Linked DNA regions of Variovorax paradoxus. Each later gene encodes a partner of the first gene's protein in a complex. Links are inferred from orthologs where the notes say so. Each region holds a gene or a part of one and is shown on either strand. Other genes may lie near its edges. The genes, in order: pmbA and tldD.

The links.
Region 2: the proteins of pmbA (region 1) and tldD are in contact, whole or in part, in a solved structure (PDB 5NJ9), measured with the Escherichia coli proteins. The link is inferred for Variovorax paradoxus from one-to-one orthologs.

What each region holds. Positions count from the first base shown.
Region 1 is NZ_JAUSXL010000002.1:3,839,042-3,846,051, reverse strand. Bases 2,839-5,666 are described here. They hold pmbA (metalloprotease PmbA), read right to left. Parts: upstream 5,024-5,666; coding sequence 3,653-5,023; downstream 2,839-3,652. Other genes in these bases: yjgA (ribosome biogenesis factor YjgA), read left to right, coding at 5,130-5,666; QFZ47_RS21760 (fumarylacetoacetate hydrolase family protein), read left to right, coding at 2,839-3,510. Also shown: QFZ47_RS21775 (gamma-glutamyltransferase family protein), read right to left, coding at 1-580; QFZ47_RS21770 (LysR family transcriptional regulator), read left to right, coding at 674-1,609; QFZ47_RS21765 (helix-turn-helix transcriptional regulator), read right to left, coding at 1,606-2,508; more of QFZ47_RS21760, read left to right, coding at 2,716-2,838; more of yjgA, read left to right, coding at 5,667-5,786; mog (molybdopterin adenylyltransferase), read left to right, coding at 5,783-6,379; QFZ47_RS21740 (cupin domain-containing protein), read right to left, coding at 6,372-6,779; QFZ47_RS21735 (SDR family oxidoreductase), read right to left, coding at 6,854-7,010.
Region 2 is NZ_JAUSXL010000002.1:1,018,087-1,025,077, reverse strand. What follows is about bases 4,070-6,878. They hold tldD (metalloprotease TldD), read left to right. Parts: upstream 4,070-4,648; coding sequence 4,649-6,109; downstream 6,110-6,878. Other genes in these bases: QFZ47_RS08560 (hypothetical protein), read left to right, coding at 6,157-6,696; rodA (rod shape-determining protein RodA), read left to right, coding at 4,070-4,536. Also shown: QFZ47_RS08585 (YqiA/YcfP family alpha/beta fold hydrolase), read right to left, coding at 1-451; QFZ47_RS08580 (response regulator transcription factor), read left to right, coding at 750-1,487; QFZ47_RS08575 (sensor histidine kinase), read left to right, coding at 1,493-3,349; more of rodA, read left to right, coding at 3,382-4,069; QFZ47_RS08555 (3-deoxy-7-phosphoheptulonate synthase), read left to right, coding at 6,922-6,991. UniProt on the Escherichia coli protein: Metalloprotease involved in CcdA degradation. Suppresses the inhibitory activity of the carbon storage regulator (CsrA).

The DNA.
Region 1 (7,010 bases):
TGTAGGTGGCGGCCAGTGCCGGCAGCCGGAACAACGCACCTGGCTGGGGCAGCTTGCCGCCGGGCAGCCACACCTCGGCCGACGAGTGCCAGTGTTCGAGGAACAGGCCGCGCACGGCAAGAATTGCCTCGGCGACGCGCGGCACCAGCGGAAAGCCGTCGCGCGCATAGCCAATCGCCGGTGCCAGCACCCCGGCGAGCGACCAGGTGCCGTGCTCGCGCAGCATGGTGAGCCAGGCGGAGAACGCACCCGGCACCGTGGCCGCCAGGAGGCCGATGCCCGGCACCTGCTCGAAGCCGAGGGCGCGGAACGCCGCGGCGCTGGCCTCGGCCGGCGCGCAGCCCTGTCCGCGGATGGCGTGCATGCGCCGCTCGCGTTCGCTCCACAGCAGGATCGGCGCCTCGCCGCCGGGGCCGTTGAGATGCGGCTCCACCACCTGCAGCACGAAGCCCGCAGCCACGGCGGCGTCGAAGGCGTTGCCGCCGCGTTCGAGCACGCCCATCGCGGTTTGCGAGGCCAGCCAGTGGGTCGAAGAGGCAACGCCGAAGGTGCCGGCGATTTCAGGACGGGTCGTGAACATCCGGCCGAGTGTAGAAATAACGAATAGCTACTGCTGCATATTTTCTGATGAATGCATGCATTCGCTGCTATACCTCTCGCATAGGATGGCGGCATGCCGGCGCCGACACTGCAACACCTCACGCCGCGGCTCAAGCTGCGCCACTTCGCCCTTCTCGCGGAGCTCGAGCGCCAGCGCTCGGTCAGCCGCGCGGCGCAGCACCTCGGCCTGAGCCAGCCCACCGTCACGCGCGCGCTGGGCGAGATCGAGAACATCTTCATGGCGCCGCTGTTCACCCGCGGCCGGCGCGGCCTGGAGCCCACGCCCGCGGGCCTGCTGGTGCTGGCACGGGCACGGGTTGCGCTGGCCGATGCGCATTCGCTGGGCCAGGACCTGGCGGCGCTCGGCACGGGGCTGCAGGGGCGGCTGCGCATCGGCCTCATCCCCTTTCTTTCGCGCGTCACGCAGGACGCCGTCTGGCAGCACCTGCTGGCGGTGCGGCCGCGCCTGGGCTTCGTGGTCGAAGAGGCCACGACCCATGCGCTCGTGCAGGCCGTGCAGGCGCGCACGCTGGACTGCGCGATCTGCCGCTTCACGCCGGCCAGCGCCGAAGCCGGGCTGGCACAGCAGTTCCTCTACAAGCAGGAGCCGCGCCTCGTGGTGTCGCGCACGGCCGCCCAGCGGCTGCTGCGGCGCGGGCTGGACTGGGAGGCCTTCGTGTCCCTGCACTGGATCTTCCCGCCGGCGGACACGCCGATCCGCCAGATGATCCATTCGATCTTCGCCTCGGCCGGGCAACCGGTGCCGGTGCCGCTGCTGGAGGCCTACGCGCACAAGACGCTGGTGTCGGTGCTGCGGCACATGCCCGACGCGATCACCATCCTGCCCGACGACATTGCGCAGGAGGTGGCCGATGCGAGCGGCGCGCGCGTGATGCCCCAGCGCCTGCAGTGGAACCTGCCGCCCGTGGGCGTGGTGCGGCTGCAGGATGTGGCCAATGCCGCCGTCGTGGATGCAATGGCCGAAGCGCTCCGCGGCGCGCGGCCTTAGCGGCTGGAAAGCGCCTGCGCCGCCTTGTCCAGCCCGGCATCGGCCTGGCTGCGGAACTGCCGCGGCGTGACGCCGTTCTGCAGCCTGAAGCGGCGGGCGAAGTAGACCGCGTCGCCGAAGCCGCACTGCCGCGCAATGTCGCCGATGCGGGCGTTCGACGTGACCAGCAGCTCCTTCGCACGCTCGAGGCGGCGTTCAGTCACCAGTTCGGTGAAGGTGCGGCGGGTCTGCTTCTTGAGCAGGTGCGCGAGATAGTTGGGCGAGAGCATCGCCGCCGCCGCGGCATCGTTGAGCGACATTTCCTCGCCCAGGTGCTCGCGCACGTAGCGCATCACGCGCTGCAGCGCATCGTGGCCCGCGCTGCGGCCGCCCTGCAGCGCCGCCTGTGCGAGCAGCGGCCCCTCGTGCCGGCTGCAGGCCAGCGCCATCAGCTGCAGCAGGATGCCGCGGATCGCGCCCACGGCGCCGAAGCGCCGCTCCCGGTTCAGCACGGCGAGCTCGTCGAGCCAAGCAAGAATGCGCACGAAATCGGCATCGCCGAAGTGAAAGTCCACGTATTCCTGGAACAGGAAGGGCGCGAGTTCGGGCTGGCGCGCGGCCGGCACTTCTTCCAGGTCGAGCGCCTCGACCGCCAGCTCGGGCCAGAGAAAGCCCTGGTCGAAGTTCACGATGGCATAGCGCGCGCCGGGCGGATGCGGCACCACGTGCACGCGGTAAGGCAGCACGAAGCTCAGGTGCCCCGCGGTGAACGGGCGCACCGCGCCGCCGATCACCTGCTGCGAGCCGCCGTCGATGCTGACCTGGATCTGGAAATACTCGTGCCGGTGCGGCCGCGCGAGCACGTCGCGCGCGCCTTCGAAGCGGATGTCGAAGTCGAGGTGGTTCGCGCGCTCCTGCATGCCGTAGAGGCGCAGGCTGCTGGATGGAAGGGCCGACATGGCGCGATGGTAAGCCGCTGCCCGAGCTGTTGGCGGCATCGCGTGTTGCCTGCGTGCTGTTTTTGCGTAGATGCGTACGCAAGCGCCGCCGCGGCGCGTTCCAGAATGGCCCGGCTGGCTGCGGCCGGCCTTCATCGCTTTTCATCAAAGATCCAGGAGACAAAGATCATGTCCAATTCACGACGCGGCCTGCTGGCTGGCTCCGCCGCCGTGGCCGCCAGCGCCATGGCCGGCTGCGCGCTGCCTGCCGGTGGCGCATCGCGCTCGGCGCAAACGCCCTTCGCGGTGACGCAGGCCACGGTGCCGATCGTCGGCAGCGAGCAGGCGTTTCCGGTGCGCCGCATCTACTGCATCGGCCGCAACTATGCGGCCCATGCGCGCGAGATGGGTTCCGACCCCAACCGCGAACCGCCCTTCTTCTTCCAGAAACCGGCGGACGCGATCCAGGTCGTCACGCCCGGCACCGTGGCCGACCATCCGTACCCCTCGCTCACCAAGAACTACCACTACGAAGTGGAACTGGTGGTCGCGCTCGGCAAGGGCGGGCGCAACATCGCGGCAGCGGATGCGCTGGACCTGGTCTACGGCTATTCGCTCGGCCTGGACATGACCCGGCGCGACCTGCAGCGCGAGATGGGCGACCAGAAGAAGCCCTGGGAAATCGGCAAGAGCTTCGACCGTTCGGCGCCCATCGGACCGATCCATCCCGTGGCCAAGGTCGGCCACTACACCGACGGCGCGATCTGGCTCAAGGTGAACGGCCAGACCAAGCAGAACGCCACGCTCAAGTACATGATCTGGTCGGTGGCTGAGCAGATCAGCCGCCTGTCGCAGGCTTTCGAGCTGATGCCCGGCGACATCATCTACTCGGGCACGCCCGAGAACGTGGGTCCGGTGGTGCGCGGCGATGTGATCGAGATCCACATCGACGGCCTGCCGAACCTGTCGGTGCGCATCGTCTGAAGGACGAGCGTGGTGCGCTCAGAAGGTGTGAAGGAACCGTCGCGAGCGCCCCGAGCTTGCGTCGAGGACCGGAACCGTACTCGCGTACGGTGAGGACCGCAGATGCGAGATCGGGGTGCGCAGCAGGTTCATTCTCACCTTCTCAGCTGCCGGCCACCTTCATGCGGTTGACCAGGACCGAGCCCGTGGTCTTGGCGCCGAAGGTGTAGGCATCGGCGCCGATGGCCTCGATGCCCATCAGCATGTCCTTCAAGTTGCCGGCAATGGTGATCTCATGCACCGGGAAGGCAATGCGGCCCTTCTCGACCCAGAAGCCGCTCGCGCCGCGCGAGTAGTCGCCGGTCACGTAGTTCACGCCCTGCCCCATCAGCTCGATCACGAAGAGGCCCGTGCCGAGCTTGGCGAGCATGGCGTCGAGGTCGTCGCCAGCCTTGGTGAGGCGCGAGCTCAGGATCAGGTTGTGCGAGCCGCCGGCGTTGCCGGTGGTCTTCATGCCAAGCTTGCGCGCGGAATAGGTCGAGAGAAAGTAGCCTTCGAGCCGGCCGGCGTCCACCACCTTGCGCGCCCGGGTCACCACGCCTTCGTCGTCGAAGGGCGAGCTGCCCTTGCCGCGCAGGACGTGCGGGTCTTCGGCCACGTCGACGTGCTTCGGCAGCACCGGCTTGCCGAGCGAATCGAGCAGGAAAGTGCTCTTGCGGTACAGCGCCCCGCCGCTCACGGCCTGCACCAGCCCGCCCAGCAGGCCCACGGCCAGCGGCGACTCGAACAGCACCGGGCATTCGGTGGTCTTGATCTTGCGCGACTTGAGCCGGCTCAGCGCCCGCTCGGCGGCATAGCGGCCCACCGCCTGCGGGCTGGCCAGTTCGCCGGCCGAGCGCATGGAGCTGTACCAGGAGTCGCGCTGCATGTCGTCGCCCTTGCCGGCGATGGGCGCCACCGACATCGAATGCCTGGAACTCGCGTAGCCGCCGCGGAAACCGTGCGTGTGGGCGCTGAAGAAGTGGCTCTGCTGGGCCGAGACGCCCGCGCCTTCGCTGTTGGTGATGCGCTTGTCGGTCGAAAGCGCCGCCTCTTCGCATTCGAGCGCGAGTGTGGCTGCTTCTTCGCTGGTCACGCTCCAGGGGTGGAACAGGTCGAGTTCGGGGTGCTCCTTGGCAATATCCTCTTCATCGGGAAGGCCGCTGACCGGGTCTTCGGCGGTGAAGCGGGCGATGTCGTAGGCCGCCTGCACGGTCTGGGCGATGGCGGCCTCGGAGAAGTCGGAGGTGCTGGCGTTGCCGCGGCGGTGGCCCACGTAGACCGTGATGCCCAGCGACTTGTCGCGGTTGCGCTCCACGTTCTCTAGCTCGCCCTTGCGCACCGAGACGCTGAGGCCGCAGCCCTCGGAGGCCTCGGCGCCGGCATCGGTGGCACCGAGCTTTTTGGCGTGGGCCAGGGCCGTGTCGACCAGGTTTTCGAAGAAGGAGCGGCTGTAGGCGAAGCCGGAATCGGCGCGCGAGGAGGATGTCGTCATGTGGTGGCTATGATACTTGCGCCCCCTGTTTCACGTTTTTCCTTCAACTTCCCACTGCGCATTGCACGCGTTGCAACGCCGCACGGTGCGGCCCAGAATCCACTCCATGTCCCGCAAACCCAAAAAAGGCTATTTCGTCCGTGGCCAGTTCGTCGCCGAAGGCAGCGAACTCGACCTGGAGCTCAAGCGCGAGCTCAAGGGCACCGACGACGCCAGCCGCACCGACCTCAAGCGCGAGAGCGACGAACTGCAGAAGCTCGGCACCGAACTGCTCGGCCTGCGCGCCGCACTCTTCGACGCGCTCCCGCTGAGCGAAAAACTGGTCGACGCCGTCGCCGAGGCCAAGCGCATCACCAATTTCGAAGGCAAGCGCCGCCAGATGCAGTTCATCGGCAAGCTGATGCGCAAGCTCGAACCCGAAGTGCTGGAGGCCGTGAAGCTCGCCCTGACCGAGCAGAACAGCGTGCCCGCGGCCGAGACCGCCGCGCTGCACGAGGCCGAGCGCTGGCGCGACCGGCTGATTGCCGACGACGACGCGCTGGGCGGCTGGATCGAAACCCACCCCGCCACCGATTCCCAGCAGTTGCGCGCCCTGGTGCGCCAGGCCCGCAAGGACCTGAAGGCCGGCCCGGCCGGCGAAGCGCCGCGCCAGGGCAAGGCCTACCGCGAGATCTTCCAGCTGGTGCGTGCGCAACTCGCGGTGCACGGTGGTGCGGACCATGCGGCTGCGGCGGCTGCGCAAGACCGGGAAGAGGACGCATGACCACTCCTGACTCCGTCCGCATCGGCATCGTCTCCATCAGCGACCGCGCCTCCAGCGGCACCTACGAGGACAAGGGCCTGCCCTCGCTGCAGGCCTGGCTGGGCCGGGCGCTGAAGAACCCGATCGATTTCGAGGCCCGGCTGATTCCCGACGAAGCGGCCCTCATCAGCGCCACGCTGATCGAGCTGGTGAGCGCCGGCTGCTCGCTGGTGCTGACCACCGGCGGCACCGGCCCGGCCCTGCGCGACGTGACGCCCGAGGCCACCCTGGCCGTGGCCCACAAGGAAATGCCCGGCTTCGGCGAGCAGATGCGCCAGATCAGCCTGCGCTTCGTGCCCACCGCGATCCTGTCGCGCCAAGTGGCGGTGATCCGCGACAAGAGCCTGATCATCAACCTGCCGGGGCAGCCGAAGTCGATCGCCGAAACGCTCGAAGGGCTCAGGGACACCGAAGGCGTGCAGGTCGTGCCCGGCATCTTCGCGGCGGTGCCCTACTGCATCGACCTGATCGGCGGGCCGTACCTGGAAACGGACGACACGGTCTGCAAGGCCTTCAGGCCCAAGTCGGCGATCCGGGCGCCGCGCGCTACTTGACCAGCGTGAGCAAGGGCGCGCCCTTGTCCTTGACCATCGTCACGAGGAACTTCGCGGGCTTGGTGGCGCTGGCGTTGCGGCCGACGGTATGGATGTCGGTCGGGCCTTCGTAGAAGGTCTGGCCGGGAATCAGCGTGACCTCCTTGCCGCCCTTCACGCCCATCACGATCGATCCTTCGAGCACGTAGATGAAGGCATGGGCGTCGTGGCGGTGGACCGGGTCCACGGAGCCCGGTGGAAAGTCGACGATGAACGAGATCGCCTCCTTGCCGGGCATGTCCGCCAGGTCCTTCGCCATGAGCACGGTCGCGGCGGCTTCGGGTGCCGCCAGGGCGGGCATCGCGGCGAACGCGCCTAGCGCGAGGCCGAGGGAAATGCAGGTCTTCTGAAAGCGGGTCATCGGTTGCCTTTGCGACCCGCATCGCGGGCCTTGAATGAATGAATGAATAGATGGACAGGCAAGTAGCCGGCGGCTCAGGCCCGCGCGCGCTGCGCAAGCCAGTCCTCGAAGCGGGTCGCCCCGAGGCGCGGGGCGGCGCCGGGCGTCAGCGAGCGGTCGTCGAGCTGCACGCCGAAATAGCTTGCCCCGGCATCGGTGACAACCGGCCGCTTATCGCCGGTCGCTGCGAAC
Region 2 (6,991 bases), 2.8 Mb from region 1 along the record:
CCTTGGCAATGATGGCCAGCACGCGCTCGGGACGGGTGAGTGCGCCGACCTCCATGGTGCGCAGTTCCTGGATGTACTCGGGCCTGAAATAGAAGTGCTCGGCCAGGTCGTGCCAGGCGGTCTGGTCGCCGATGTGGCGCGCGAGGTCGCGCGCCGGGTGTACCGCGGGATTGAGCAGCACAGTGCGGCAGCGCGTCATGCCGGCCACGTAGGTGGCATAGAAGCCGCCCAGCGAGGAGCCGACCACGGCCATCGACTTGCGCGGCCAGTCCGCGATGCCCTTCATCACCATGTCGATGGCTTCGCGCGGCGAGGGCGGCAATTGCGGACACCACCACTGCAGGTCGGGGTGCTCGCGGGCCACGCGCGCTGCCATCAGCCGCGCCTTGGTGGAGCGGGGCGAAGAGCGGAATCCGTGCAGGTACAACAGATGAGTGGCTTGCGGGTCCATGCGGGGCGGAGACTGGAAGTGGTGCGGTCGACACAGCTCCATCGAAGGAGCCGGTTGATTTTGCATGAGGACCGTGCGCTCGACGCGGTCCCCGGCGCACCAGGCTTCGATATGAGGGCTTCCTGCACGGATATGTTGGTTTGCCACGGGTCTATGGGCGATGCCCGGAGGTCAAAAGTATTCAACTGACACGTGCGACCGAACTCGCAACTCAGGGCGAGTTTCAATGGCCTGCGCCGGTGTCCGCATCCCATGAAAACGGGAGGTCCGGCGGCCCTTTTGCCATGCGCCGAAGCTTATGCTCGAACCCATGAATATCGAGGCCATGCATCCCGGGAAAATGCACCGCTGGGGCGTGCTCGTGGTCGAGGACGACAGCCGCGCGCGCGCCTTCTTCGAGGCGAGCGTGCAGCGCAGCGCCAGCCTTTACTGGCTCGGAAGCGCCGGCACGGTGCACGAAGCGCTGGCGTGGATGGCCCAGACCACCATCATTCCCGACGTGCTGCTCGTCGATCTCGGCATGCCCGACGGCAGCGGGCTCGACGTGATCCGCGAGGCGGTGGCGCGCTTTCCCGGCTGCGAGCCGCTGGTGATCTCGGTCTTCGGCGATGAGGAAAACGTGCTTGCCAGCATCGAGGCGGGCGCCGTCGGCTACATCCACAAGGACGCCGCGCCGGAAGACATTGCCCAGACCATCGTGGAGATGAAGGCCGGTGCCTCGCCGATCTCGCCCATGATCGCGCGGCGGGTGCTGGCCAAGTACCGCAGCCTGCAGCTGGCGGGAACGCTCGCCGCCGCCCCGCCGGAGGCCGCCCTCGGCAACACCGCGCCCAGCCTGCTGTCCGCTCGCGAGCACGAGGTGCTGACCTTGATAGCGCGCGGTTTTTCCTACGCCGAGATTGCACGCCTCAAGGGCCTGAGCGTGCACACCGTGCAGACGCACATCAAGAATCTCTACGGCAAGCTGGCCGTGCACTCCAAGAGCGAGGCCGTGTTCGAGGCCACACGCCTCGGCCTGTTGTCCCACCCGGGGTGAGCCGCGTGGCCGGACGCATGTTCGGGCGGGCGGGCAAGGCTCTTGCTGCGCTGTGGCTCGTGGCAGCACTGATGCTGGCGGCGCAACCGGCCGGGGCCGCGCCGGCCGAGGGCGCGATCGAACTGCGCCGCGGCACCGTGTGGACCACCATCGACGGCGCCACGCACAAGGCGGCCGTCGAACTCTCCTACCACTGGGACCGCCAGCACGGCGGACGCCCCGGCTACGCGACCTTCGAGCTGCCGTTCGCCCTCGACGCCGAGCCCGAGGTGCCCTGGGGCATCTTCATTCCGCGCGCCGGCAATGTGCTGGAGGTCTGGCTCAACGACGCGCTGCTGCAGGTCTACGGCGACCCGGCCAGCGGCAACGGGGCGGACTACGCCAAGGCGCCGCTCTACGTGCCGGTGCCGGGGCACTTGCTGAAGGCCGGCGAGAACCGCCTGCAGGTTCGCATACGCGCCGACAGCGCCCGCAGGGCCGGGCTTTCGCGCGTGACCATCGGAGCCGCGACGCCGGTGCGCACCGATCTCTTCGAGAGCGCCTATGCCTGGCGCTTCACCGGCTCGGTGCTCCTGACCGCCTTCAGCCTGATCGTCGGCAGCATCGCACTGGCGCTGTGGCTCACGCAGGTGGACGCCGCCGCCACCGGATGGCGCCGGCGCGACAGCCTCTATTTCTGGGCCGCGCTGGCCGAGTTCTGCTGGGCGATCCGGGTGGCCGACGGCGTGATTGCCGAACCGCCGCTTCCCTGGGGTGCCTGGGGCGTGCTCATGGCCACCTGCTATGCGAGCTGGGCCGCGTCGGCCATGATGTTCTGCTATCACCTCGCGGGCTGGGACGGCAACCCGCGCATGCGCTGGCTGCGCTGGCCGACGGCAGGCATGGTGGCTGGAACCTTCGCGGCGAGTGCCATCGCGCTGCACCGCGAAGAGCCCTACTGGCTGACCGGCTGGCTCGCGCTGGAGATCGGGTTCGTTGCGCTGTTCGTCGGCGCCTTTGCCGTGGCCACCATCCGGCGGCCGAACGCGGGACGCCTGCTCGTGGCCGCGGCCGCGCTGGTGACGCTGGGCTTCGGCACCCGCGACTGGCTCGTGATCCGCCTGAGCGACGCCTACGGCGAGACCACCTGGGTGCGCTATTCCTCCGTGTTCTTCGGCATCGCGCTGCTGCTGATCGTCTTGCGGCGCTTCCACGCCGCGAGCGTCCAGGCGCGCGGCTCAGTCGCCGCCCTGGCCGAACGCGTCGCGCAGCGCGAGCGCGAACTCGCATCCACCTTCGCCGCGCTGGAACAGGTGGCGCGCGACCAGGCGCGCACCCACGAGCGCGAACGCATCCTGCGCGACATGCACGACGGCGTGGGCTCGCACATCAGCTCGGCCATCCGGCAGCTGCAATCGGGCCAGGCCAGTCCGGAGGAATTGCTGCGGACGCTGCGCGACTCGCTCGACCAGCTCAAGCTGGCCATCGACTCCATTCATCTGCCGCCGGGCGACGTCGGTGCGCTACTGGCGGCGCTGCGCTACCGGCTGGAGCCGCGCCTGGCGGCCGCGGGCATTCAGTTCGAATGGGCGGTAGAGGAAGTGCCCGAGGTGAAGCGGCTCGACGCGCAGGCCATGCGGCAATTGCAGTTCCTGCTGTTCGAGGCGATTTCCAACGTGCTGCAGCATGCCCAGGCGAAGACCCTCCGGATCGAAGCCGAAGCGGTGGCCGGCACCGTGCAGCTGCGCGTGATCGACGACGGCCGGGGCTTCGACGCGCTGCAGATGCCCCGGGCGCTTGCGGAGCGCGCCGCCGCCATCGGCGCCCGGCTGGCGCTCGAAAGCCGACCGGGGCGCACGGTCGTTCAGCTCGGCTTCGGCTGAGGTGCGCCGCGGGGCGCGGATAATCCGCCCCCATGTCCGCAGTGTTCAACCAGCCCTCCCTGGCGCGCCGGGTCGCGCCCATCTTCCAGGGCTTCGACGGCTTTCTGGCCTTCGCCGTGCTGCTGCTGGCCTTTGCCGGGCTGCTGACCATGTATTCGTCGGGCTACGACCATGGCTCGCGCTTCGCCGACCACGGCCGCAACATGCTGCTGGCGGGCTTCATCATGTTCGTGGTGGCCCAGGTGCCGCCGCAGCGGCTGATGCTGGCCGCCGTGCCGCTCTATACGATGGGCGTGGCGCTGCTGGTGGCGGTGGCGCTGTTCGGCATCACCAAGAAGGGCGCGCAGCGCTGGATCAACGTGGGCGTGGTGATCCAGCCGAGCGAAATCCTCAAGATCGCGATGCCGCTGATGCTGGCCTGGTGGTTCCAGCGCCGCGAAGGCCAACTGCGGCCGCTCGACTTCGTGGTGGCCACGGTGCTGCTGGCGGTGCCGGTCGGGCTCATCATGAAGCAGCCCGACCTGGGCACCTCGCTGCTGGTGCTGGCGGCCGGCATGGCGGTGATCTTCTTTGCCGGGCTGCCGTGGAAGCTGATCGTGCCGCCGGTGGTGCTCGGTGCCGTGGCGGTCACGCTGATCGTGGGCTTCGAGTCGCAGCTGTGCGCCGACGGCGTCGACTGGCGCGTGCTGCATGACTACCAGAAGCAGCGCGTGTGCACGCTGCTCGACCCCAGCAAGGACCCGCTGGGCAAGGGCTTCCACATCATCCAGGGCATGATCGCCATCGGCTCGGGCGGGGTCGGCGGCAAGGGCTTCATGCAGGGCACGCAGACGCACCTCGAATTCATTCCCGAGCGCACCACCGACTTCATCTTTGCCGCCTATTCCGAGGAATTCGGTCTGGTGGGCAACCTCACGCTGATCGCGGCCTTCATCCTGCTGATCTTCCGCGGGCTGGCCATCGCCGCCACGGCGCAGACCCTGTTCTCGCGCCTGCTCGCGGGCGCGGTCACGATGATTTTCTTCACCTATGCCTTCGTCAACATGGGCATGGTGAGCGGCATCCTGCCGGTGGTGGGCGTGCCGCTGCCGTTCATCAGCTATGGCGGCACCGCCATGGTCACGCTGGGGCTGGGGCTGGGCATCCTGATGTCGATCGCCCGGGCCCGGAAGCTGGCCCAGAGCTAATTCCAGAAACACCGAGGAACCGGCTTTGCCGGGCCTCTGGTGTTGCCCCCGGTAGGGGGTGGGCGAAAGCGACACGAAGTGCGCGAAGCCTGGGGGCGAGCAATAATCAGGCATGATCTCTCGCGAACCCACCATCGAGCGCCTCGCCACGGCGCAACAGCTCCTGCTCACGCCCTTCGGCCTCGACGAATCGCATTTGAGCAAGGCCCTGGCCGAGATCACCTCCCACCGGGTGGACGACGCCGACCTGTACTTCCAGTACACGCGCAGCGAAGGCTGGAGCCTCGAAGAGGGCATCGTCAAGACCGGCAGCTTCAGCATCGACCAGGGCGTCGGCGTGCGCGCGGTCAGCGGCGAGAAAACCGCCTTCGCCTATTCGGACGACATTTCCGAGGCCTCGCTGCTCGACGCGGCCCGCACGGTGCGTTCGATTTCTTCCGCCGGCCGCACCGGCCGCGTGAAGACGCCAGCCCGCAAGATCGCCTCGAGCCGTTCGCTCTACAACGGCGTCGACCCCATCTCCACCCTCGACAGCACGGCCAAGGTCAAGCTGCTCGAAAAGGTCGAGAAGCTGGCGCGTTCGCGCGATCCGCGCGTGGCGCAGGTCATGGCGGGCCTGGCGAGCGAGTACGATGTGGTGCTGGTGGCGCGCGCCGACGGCACGCTGGCGGCCGATGTGCGCCCGCTGGTGCGCCTGTCGGTCACCGTGATCGCCGAGCAGAACGGCCGGCGCGAGGTCGGCTCGGGCGGCGGCGGCGGGCGCTTCGGCCTCGCCTATTTCAACGACGCGCAGATCGCCGAATACGTCGACCAGGCCGTGAAGGCCGCACTGACCAACCTCGATGCCCGCCCGGCCCCGGCTGGCGAGATGACCGTGGTGCTCGGCTCCGGCTGGCCCGGCATCCTGCTGCACGAAGCCATCGGCCACGGCCTGGAAGGCGACTTCAACCGCAAGGGCTCGAGCGCCTTCTCGGGCCGCATTGGCCAGCGCGTGGCCGCCAAGGGCGTGACGGTGCTCGACGACGGCACCATTGCCGACCGCCGCGGCTCGCTCAACGTCGACGACGAGGGCAACGCCAGCCAGCGCAACGTGCTCATCGAGGACGGCATCCTCAAGGGCTACATCCAGGATTCGCTCAACGCGCGCCTCATGAAGGTCAAGCCCACGGGCAACGGCCGCCGCGAGAGCTATGCCCACGTGCCGATGCCGCGCATGACCAACACCTACATGCTCGGCGGCGACAAGGACCCGAAGGAAATCGTGGCCAGCATCAAGAAGGGCCTCTACGCCACCAACTTCGGCGGCGGGCAGGTCGACATCACGAGCGGCAAGTTCGTGTTCTCGGCCAGCGAGGCCTTCTGGGTCGAGAACGGCAAGATCCAGTACCCGGTCAAGGGCGCGACCATCGTGGGCAACGGCCCCGATGCACTCACCCGCGTGACCATGATCGGCAACGACATGGCGCTCGACTCGGGCGTGGGCACCTGCGGCAAGGAAGGCCAGAGCGTGCCGGTCGGCGTCGGCCAGCCCACCTTGCGAATCGATGGTTTGACCGTAGGCGGAACGGCCTGAGGGCTTGCTAAGCTGCGCTCCTCGATTTTTACAAAGAGGAGCATTCGATGACGAGGATCAGGATCAATTCGTCTGCGGCCCTGTGGGCCGTGACTGCCGCGGTGGCATTGTTGGCGACGGCGGGCTGCGCATCCCGCGGCGGTTCGGGCGGCAGCCAGCCCGCGGCGGCGCCTGCTGCCGCGCCGGCGGCACCGGCCCGCGGCGGCGCCAGGGCGGGTATAGATGCCCAGGGCAACGTGGTCGATTCCTCCAAGGTCGAAGCCGGCAGCGGCCGCACCGTCAAGGGCCTCAATGGCTACGAAGGCGAGATCACCGGCAACCCGGCGCGCAACAGCAGGTTCACCCGGCTGCAGATCGGCATGAGCGCCAGGCAGGTCACCGACCTGGCCGGCCCGCCGACCGACCAGGGCGCCTACGTGACGGGCAAGGCCTTCATCCCGTTCTATTTCGGCAGCGACCGCCACCGCTACGAGATGACCTACAAGGGCCAGGGCCGCTTGGTCTTCGCGGGCGGCGGCATGGGCGACTACTCCAGCGGCAACCTGATCTGGATCATTCACAACCCCAGCGAATCCGGCTATCGATGAGCCGTTCGTAGCCGGGCCTATGCCTGGCTTTTTGTTTTCCGTGCTACATTCCGCCCACATGTCCGCCCTCCGCGCTTATTTCTTTGCCTACTTTTGGTTCCCGGTTTCCGGCGGACGAGAGGCGAGCGCGTAAAGCAAACGAACACCCTCCCAAAACCGCCGGCGCCTCAAGCCCCGGCGGTTTTTTTATGCCCTGACGATATTCATTCAAACAAGGAAAGCACCATGAGCACGAACACTGCCCCCGCCAGCGACAACTGGTATGCGAGCGTCGAAAAAACCAGCAAGACCGACG